2 linked regions of the Priestia megaterium genome follow. The main gene of each other region encodes a partner of the protein of the gene in region 2 in a complex. Links are inferred from orthologs where the notes say so. Each region holds a gene or a part of one and is shown on either strand. Other genes may lie near its edges.

Region 1 (4,108 bases), 4.8 Mb from region 2 along the record:
ACTGATGGCTATATGATAAAAGGTTCACCTTTGTTGAGGTTAGTATTCTTCACTCTACAACTTCTATTCACCAACCATCTCTTTTTTTGTTAAAAAGTGTGCTTTTATTAAAAAAATGTCCAAAAAACCGCCAAAACATGGGGATTTGGACATTTTTATTTCGGCTATATAAAAAGAAGGCTCAAAAATGAGCCTTCTTTTTAATTCGTAACTTGTTCTTTTTTAACAGTGGCTACTCCTTTTACTAACTGATACACAATATTGAGCCATTCTTTTTGAGCAAGTCCTTTTACGTTAACCACTAATTTTACTTTCTTGCCTTCCATACCTAAGCTGACCATTCTGCCAAATTGATCACCTAGCATGAATAATTTTTGGCCGTCTATCGTTGAGCTCGCTTCTTCAGAAAGCAGAATAGAAATTTCTTGTTTTGACTGAAGAATAGATTCTACTAGGTTCTGCGTTGCATATACTTTTGTTTCAGCTACTTTAAACAAGTACTCAACCTCAGCCGGATACTCCCCAAAACGATCAATCATTTCATCTTGCAATTCTTGAATATCCTCTAGTGCTTCAATTCCTCTAAAGCGCTTATACATCTCAATTTTCAAGCGGCCGTCTGTAATGTACTGATCAGGGATATACGCGTCTAAGTCCAGATTCATTTCCACATTAAATTTCACACTTTCTCCGTCAGACCCGCGTCTTTCCTCTATCGCTTCTTTAAGCATTTGTGAATAGAGATCGAAACCGACAGAATCGATAAATCCATGCTGCTGAGCACCCAGTAGGTTTCCGGCGCCACGTATTGAAAGATCACGCATAGCAATTTTAAAACCAGAACCTAATTCAGTAAATTCCTTAATAGCTTGCAGACGCTTTTCAGCTACTTCTGTCAGTACTTTGTCTTTATGATACGTAAAGTACGCATATGCCACGCGATTTGAACGACCTACGCGTCCTCTTAATTGATACAGTTGTGATAATCCCATCTTATCAGCATTGTTAACAATGAGCGTATTTACATTTGGAATATCTACTCCTGTTTCGATAATAGTTGTACTCACAATCACGTCATATTCGCCTTCTAAAAAGCTTAAGATAACCGCTTCGAGTTCTGTTTCATTCATTTTTCCGTGGGCATACGTTACCCTAGCATCAGGCACGAGCATCGAAATTTCTTCTGCTTTTCGTTCAATATCTTCTACGCGATTATATAAAAAGTAAACTTGGCCATCACGCGCTAACTCACGCTCAATCGCTTCACGAACTAGAACTGGATTATACTCCACTACATATGTTTGAACCGGAAAACGATTTTCAGGCGGCGTTTCAATAACAGACAAATCCCTTACACCCAACATAGACATATGTAATGTTCGTGGAATAGGTGTTGCTGTAAGTGTAAGGACATCAACGTTTGCTTTCATTTGCTTGATTTTTTCCTTGTGCGTTACACCAAAACGTTGCTCTTCATCGATAACTAACAACCCTAAATCCTTATAAATCACATCTTTAGATAGTAAACGATGTGTACCAATCACTACATCTACGGTCCCATTTTTTAGCCCTTTAATTGTTTCCTGCTGCTGTTTACGGCTGCGAAAGCGGCTCAATAGCCCAATATTAATTGGGTAGTCTTGAAAACGCTCACGGATGGTTTCATAATGCTGCTGAGCTAAAATAGTGGTTGGTACTAAAATAGCCACTTGTTTTCCATCTGTCACAGCTTTAAACGCAGCACGAATGGCTACTTCTGTTTTTCCGTATCCAACGTCTCCACAAAGCAGACGATCCATTGGTCTTTCATGTTCCATATCCTTTTTAATTTCTTGTACAGAACGAAGCTGATCTTCGGTTTCTTGATAAGGGAAAGCTGTTTCAAATTCTCTCTGTAAATCGCCATCCGGGGAAAATGCATAACCTTTACTTGCTTCGCGCTCTGCATACAGTTTAATTAAGTCATCAGCGATGTCTTGAACAGAAGACTCAACTTTTCGTTTCACTTTCTTCCAGTCATTTCCGCCAAGTTTATATACTTTCGGCTCTTTCCCTTCAGAGCCTACATATTTTTGTACTTGATCAATCTGTTCAACAGGAACGTACAGCTTGTCAGAGCCTTCATATTTGATATGGATATAATCTTTATGATTACCGTTAATCTCTAACGTTTCCATTCCTAAATAACGGCCAATACCGTGGTTCACGTGAACGACATAGTCACCTACGTTTAACTCTGAATAGCTTTTAATACGCTCTGCATTGGAAAGCTTTTGACGACGCTTTGATTTCTTGATCCGTTTTTTAAACAATTCTTCCTCGGTTAAAACTGCTAATTTTTGCATCGGCAGTTCAAAGCCCATTTGTAAATCGCCTTCAATAATTTGAACAAGACCTGGCACAAGCTGACCATTTCCATCTAAAATAGATGAATCAATATCATAATCTGCTAGCACCCCTTCGAGTTTTTTCACGCGCTCTTTATCTGCTCCTAAGAGGACTACCGTATAATTAGCATTTTTCCAACGTTCAATTTCACTTTTTAATAAGTTCATTTGGCCGTAAAACTGCTGCATCTGCTTACATGAAATATTAATAATATTTTGCGGACTCGTATACGATACGTGCTTCAAAAATAACGATAAGTATAAAAACTGATGTTTTGCTCGCTGAATAAGAGATGGGAGCTTATGAGATAATTGAACATCTCGAACAATTTGCCCCTGTCCTAATAATTCTGTTATCCATTCAGCTTCCTCTGTTTCAAGCTGATCAGACGTCTCTTGAATTCGAGTTGTTTCATCAAAGATGACAAGGCCACCTTCTGGTAAATAATCTAGTAAACTAGCAGGCGATTCGTAAAAGAATGATAAATACTTGAACATATTTTCAAGAAGTTGACCTTGACGCAGCTGTTCGATTTCACCTTTAATATTTTCTGTTAAGGTAGCTTTTAGCGCTGCGTTTTTCACTTGCTGCAGCGTCGAAGCCAGCTGTGCTTCTAGTTCTTCAATTCCTTGGGCCACTTCATTTTGGCTCACAATGATTTCCGTAGCAGGGCCGATTGAAATTTCTTTTAACTGCTCTTGAGAGCGTTGATCCTCAATTGTAAAAGTACGAATGGAATCAATCTCTGTATCAAATAGTTCAATTCGGACAGGTAACTCTTCTGTTAACGGATAGATGTCAATTATTCCTCCGCGCACACTAAACTCACCCGGAGCTGAAACCATCGATGCCCGCTCATAGCCCAACTCAACTAACCTTTTTAAATAATGATCAACGTCGATGTCAATTCCCATTTGAAACGGCAGCTGCGTTTGCTCCCATCTTGCTTTAGGAGGTAGCAGCTTTCGAATCCCTGCAAGCGGCGTTACAACTACTCCACCTGTATGTTGACTCCAATAATTGAGTACTTCAATTCGCTGAGCCTTTAATTCTGGACTTGCAATCCCCACTTCTGTAGCAACTAAATCGTTAACAGGGTATAAGAAAACGTCTTTTTCCGGTAAAAGGTGCAAAAGGTCTTCATACACTTTTTGGGCTTGATATAAATTATGAGTCACTACTAATAAGGGGTATTTTTTATCCTCATTTAAGAGTGCCATTAATACAGATCGAGCTGAACCGGAAATTCCCGTTACTAACTGTTCTTTCAAACCTTCTTCTAAACTGCTGACAACAGCTCCAATTTCTTTATTTTCTTCAAATTGCTGTCTAATCCCTCGCAAAGGAATTCCCTCCTCCCATGATATGTCTAAACTAAACAGAAAAACGCTTTGGTTTGAGACCAAAGCTTTTTATTGTATAAATGTTTCGTACTGATGATAGTCTGGATTTCGTTCTAGCGCTTCTTGACAGTCTTCACAAATAATTTTAACCACGATGTCTCCACTATTATGGTAGTGAATAAAGTCTTTTCGTTCATCTGCGGTCAGGTGATTAAAACCGAGTGCTTCTGTATTGTGAGCTGTCTTTTCTATCATACCGACTTTTGCGCCACAATGTCTACAGAAATAATGAATAGACATACAAATCCTCCCAAATCTTTTAGTGTTAGTATGGACGATTGAGAGAAATTTTATTCTGCTTAATTATAGCGATTCAT
Region 2 (4,615 bases):
TCGCATCACAAACTCCATGGACATTGCTATCAATGAGACCAAGCGTCGTAGAAGTATTCAAGAAGCTTACAACGAAGAGCATGGTATCACACCGACAACGATTCAAAAAGAAGTTCGAGGCTCAATTCGTGCAACAGTAGTAGCAGAAGATACAGAAACGTATGAAGAAGCACCGGCATTTGATAAACTCAATAAAAAAGAAAAAGCAAAGCTCGTAGAAGAAATGGAACAAGAAATGAAAGAAGCAGCCAAAGCGCTTAACTTTGAACGCGCAGCTGAGCTTCGTGACTTGATTCTAGAATTAAAAGCGGAAGGGTGATAAAACATGGCGATGGAAAAAATCGTGGTAAAAGGTGCACGAGCCCACAATTTGAAAAATATCGATATTGAAATCCCGCGAGACAAATTAGTGGTATTAACAGGGTTGTCAGGTTCTGGTAAATCTTCTTTAGCTTTCGATACAATCTATGCTGAAGGACAAAGACGTTATGTCGAGTCACTTTCGGCGTATGCAAGACAGTTTTTAGGTCAAATGGATAAGCCAGATGTAGATTCGATCGAAGGATTGTCGCCTGCTATTTCAATCGATCAAAAAACAACGAGCCGAAACCCTCGTTCAACCGTCGGAACTGTGACCGAAATCTATGACTATTTGCGCCTTTTGTTTGCTCGTGTAGGAAAGCCGATTTGTCCTAATCATGGAATTGAAATTACGTCTCAAACGATTGAGCAAATGGTAGATAGAATTTTAGAGTACCCTGAACGTACAAAACTTCAAGTACTGGCCCCTGTGGTATCTGGCCGAAAAGGCACCCATGTAAAAGTATTAGAAGATATTAAAAAGGAAGGGTACGTTCGCATTCGAGTAGACGGAGAAATGCGTGAAATAACAGAAGAAATTGAACTGGAAAAAAACAAAAAGCACTCCATTGAAGTAGTGATTGATCGCGTTGTTGTCAAAGAAGGTGTAGCCGCTCGTTTGTCGGACTCTTTGGAATCAGCTCTTCGCCTTGGAGATGGGAAAGTAATTATTGATGTAATAGGTGAGGAAGAATTACTTTTTAGCGAGCATCATGCTTGTCCAAAATGTGGCTTCTCCATTGGAGAACTTGAGCCCCGCATGTTTTCATTTAATAGTCCGTACGGGGCGTGTCCAACGTGTGACGGTTTAGGAACGAAATTGGAAGTGGATAAAGATTTAGTGATTCCTAACTATGACTTAACACTTCATCAGCACGCAATTGCACCTTGGGAGCCAACAAGTTCTCAATACTATCCGCAGCTGCTTGAAGCCGTATGTACACATTACGGCATCGACATGGATGTGCCGGTTCGAGATATCCCGGAACATTTATTTGATAAAGTATTATATGGCAGCGGTAAAGAAAAAATTTATTTTCGCTATGAAAATGATTTTGGCCAAGTAAGAGAAAATCATATCGAATTTGAAGGTGTGCTTCGGAACGTAGAACGCCGTTATCATGAAACAAGTTCTGATTATATCCGTGAGCAAATGGAAAAATACATGGCTCAGCAAGCTTGTCCAAAATGTAAAGGAAATCGTTTAAAACGCGAAAGCTTAGCGGTGCTTATTGACGAAAAGCATATAGGAGATACAACACGCTTTTCAGTAAAAGAAGCATATGACTTTTTTGAAAGTCTCAGTTTATCTGAAAAAGACATGAAGATTGCGGATATGATACTGCGTGAAATTCGTGAGCGTCTAAGCTTTCTCATTAACGTGGGACTTGATTACTTAACATTGAACCGCTCTGCTGGAACTCTTTCAGGAGGGGAAGCGCAGCGCATTCGCTTGGCTACTCAAATCGGTTCTCGTTTGACGGGGGTTCTTTATATTTTAGATGAACCTTCTATCGGTCTTCATCAACGTGACAACGATCGCTTAATTCGCACAATGCAAGACATGCGCGATATTGGAAATACGTTGATTGTTGTAGAGCATGATGAAGATACGATGATGGCAGCTGATTATTTAATTGATATCGGACCAGGAGCCGGCGTACACGGGGGTGCCGTTGTTTCTCAAGGCACGCCTCAGGAAGTGATGGATGATGAAAATTCCTTAACGGGTCAATATCTATCAGGAGAGAAGTTTATTCCACTTCCAGCCGAAAGACGTTCGATAGATAAAGATCGGATGATTGAAATTATAGGAGCAAAAGAAAACAATTTAAAAAATGTAAAAGCAAAGCTTCCGTTAGGTGTATTCACAGCTGTTACAGGTGTATCTGGATCAGGTAAGAGTACGCTTGTAAATGATATCCTTCACAAATCATTGGCGCAAAAGCTGCATAAAGCAAAAAGCAAAGCAGGAGAACATAAAGAAATCAAAGGCATTGAACATTTAGATAAAGTCATTGATATTGATCAGTCTCCCATAGGCCGTACGCCTCGTTCAAACCCTGCAACCTATACAGGTGTATTTGATGACATTCGAGATGTATTTGCCCAAACAAACGAAGCAAAAGTGCGCGGATATAAAAAAGGCCGCTTTAGCTTTAACGTGAAAGGCGGCCGATGTGAAGCTTGTCGAGGAGACGGTATTATTAAAATCGAAATGCATTTCCTGCCAGATGTATACGTTCCTTGCGAAGTCTGCCACGGCAAACGATATAACCGGGAAACTTTAGAAGTAAAATACAAAGATCAAAACATTTCAGATGTGTTGGATATGACAGTTGAAGACGCGCTTCACTTCTTTGAAAACATTCCAAAGATTAAGCGGAAGCTGCAGACCATTTACGATGTAGGACTTGGCTATATCACGCTTGGACAGCCGGCCACTACTTTATCGGGTGGAGAGGCCCAGCGTGTAAAGTTAGCTTCAGAGCTTCACCGTCGCTCAACAGGAAGAACGCTGTACATTTTAGACGAACCGACTACCGGTCTTCATGTCGATGATATCGCACGTTTATTAAAAGTGCTTCAGCGTTTAGTTGAAAATGGAGATACAGTTCTAGTGATCGAACATAATTTAGACGTGATCAAAGCAGCTGATTATCTACTTGATTTAGGGCCTGAAGGTGGAGATAAAGGCGGACAAATTGTGGCTACGGGTACGCCAGAAGAAGTGGCGAAAGTAAAAGAATCCTATACGGGCCATTATTTGAAGCCAATTTTAGAACGTGACCGTAAGCGTATGGAGAAAAAAGTTGAAAAAGCAGAGGCATTAACTCGTTAAAAGACACCAGCATTGGTGTCTTTTTTATAAAGAATGAAACTTTTTAACTCATTAAAACGTAATACATGATATAAGGAGCTGATTATTATGGAAGGAAATCGCATACTATCTTCCTTAAATTATTTTAGCGTTTTCTTTGCACCATTTTTATTACCTATTATTATTTATTTTGTTGTTCATAACATAGAAGTAAAGAAACATGCAAAAACTGCATTTTTGTCACATTTATTACCTATCGCTACAGCGATCTTGTTCTTATTTTTCTTGCTTCCTGCTCTTACTGGCTCTAGTGGAACGGTATTTATTCTTTTAATTGTAGCTTTAGTTGTTGTTTCTTTAGTTAATGTTGTTGTGTTTGTATGGAATATTGTAAAAGGGATACAAATATTAAGCAGATAAAAGTTAAATGACTAAAACGTAAAGAGGAGATGGAAGGTATGAGTGAAAAGCGCAAACAAATTTTACAGATGGTAGAAGAAGGGAAACTTAGCGTAGATGAGGCTTTAACCCTGCTGAATTCACTGGAAAAAGACTCAGCTAATGACTCTTACTATGCTACGCCTGATAAAGCTGAGCTATCCCCTTATGTAGGAGGAAAACAGAAAAAAACGTACGCTTCTAAGTCATCTCAAAGCTCTTTAAAGGAAAAATTATTTACATTTGTAGATCAAACGGTAAAAAAAGTAAAAGAAGGAGATTTAGATTTTAACTTTGGTCCTTCGATTGACGTTCAGCACATCTTTCAGCAATCAGAAGCATATATTCAAGAGATTGACGTAGATTTAGCAAATGGAAGCGTTCAACTCCGACCTTGGGGAAGTACAGAAGTACGAATAGAGTGTGAAGCTGCTATCTACAAAGTAGAGAATTCGGATGAAGCGCGCCGCACTTTCTTGCAGCATACCGCATTTTCCATCGAAAATGGCAAACTGCGCTTTGCAATTCAGCAAAAGCAAATGAAGGTGAAAGCGATTATTTATATTCCAGAAATGGAATATGAACGCGTCAAGCTCCGTATGTTTAATGGTTCAATCGATGGGGAAAGACTAAGCGTACGAGACCTAAAAGCCAAAACAGCTAATGGCACCATCCGCTTTTACGATGTGAATAGCCATTCTCTTGAAATGGAGACATCAAACGGGCATATGGAACTTTCTCGAATACTCGCTTCGAAATGTGAGCTTGAAACAATCAATGGAACGGTTAAATTTGATGGAGATACAAAAAAGATTGATGTTCAGACATTTAACGGGGATATTGATACGTATTTAAAAGGAGAGCGCATTGAAAAAGCATTTTTCAAAACGACTACAGGAAGCATTACGCTCTATACGCCGTCCCACCTCTCCGTTGATGGAGATTTGAAATCTAACTTTGGGAATTTTACGTGTACACTTCCTGAGATGGAAATAG

The links. Proteins that work in one complex are often made in the same cells at the same time.
Region 1: the proteins of uvrA (region 2) and mfd are in contact, whole or in part, in a crystal structure (PDB 4DFC), measured with the Escherichia coli proteins. The link is inferred for Priestia megaterium from one-to-one orthologs.

Annotation. Positions count from the first base shown.
Region 1 is NZ_CP023317.1:51,140-55,247, reverse strand. It holds mfd (transcription-repair coupling factor), read right to left. Parts: upstream 3,732-4,108; coding sequence 201-3,731; downstream 1-200. Other genes in the region: pth (aminoacyl-tRNA hydrolase), read right to left, coding at 4,091-4,108; CEQ83_RS00280 (anti-sigma-F factor Fin), read right to left, coding at 3,801-4,031. UniProt on the Escherichia coli protein: Couples transcription and DNA repair by recognizing RNA polymerase (RNAP) stalled at DNA lesions. Mediates ATP-dependent release of RNAP and its truncated transcript from the DNA, and recruitment of nucleotide excision repair machinery to the damaged site.
Region 2 is NZ_CP023317.1:4,809,145-4,813,759, reverse strand. The notes cover bases 1-3,402. They hold uvrA (excinuclease ABC subunit UvrA), read left to right. Parts: upstream 1-325; coding sequence 326-3,202; downstream 3,203-3,402. Other genes in these bases: CEQ83_RS24730 (hypothetical protein), read left to right, coding at 3,290-3,402; uvrB (excinuclease ABC subunit UvrB), read left to right, coding at 1-319. In the rest of the region: more of CEQ83_RS24730, read left to right, coding at 3,403-3,601; CEQ83_RS24725 (DUF4097 family beta strand repeat-containing protein), read left to right, coding at 3,640-4,615. UniProt on the Escherichia coli protein: The UvrABC repair system catalyzes the recognition and processing of DNA lesions. UvrA is an ATPase and a DNA-binding protein. A damage recognition complex composed of 2 UvrA and 2 UvrB subunits scans DNA for abnormalities.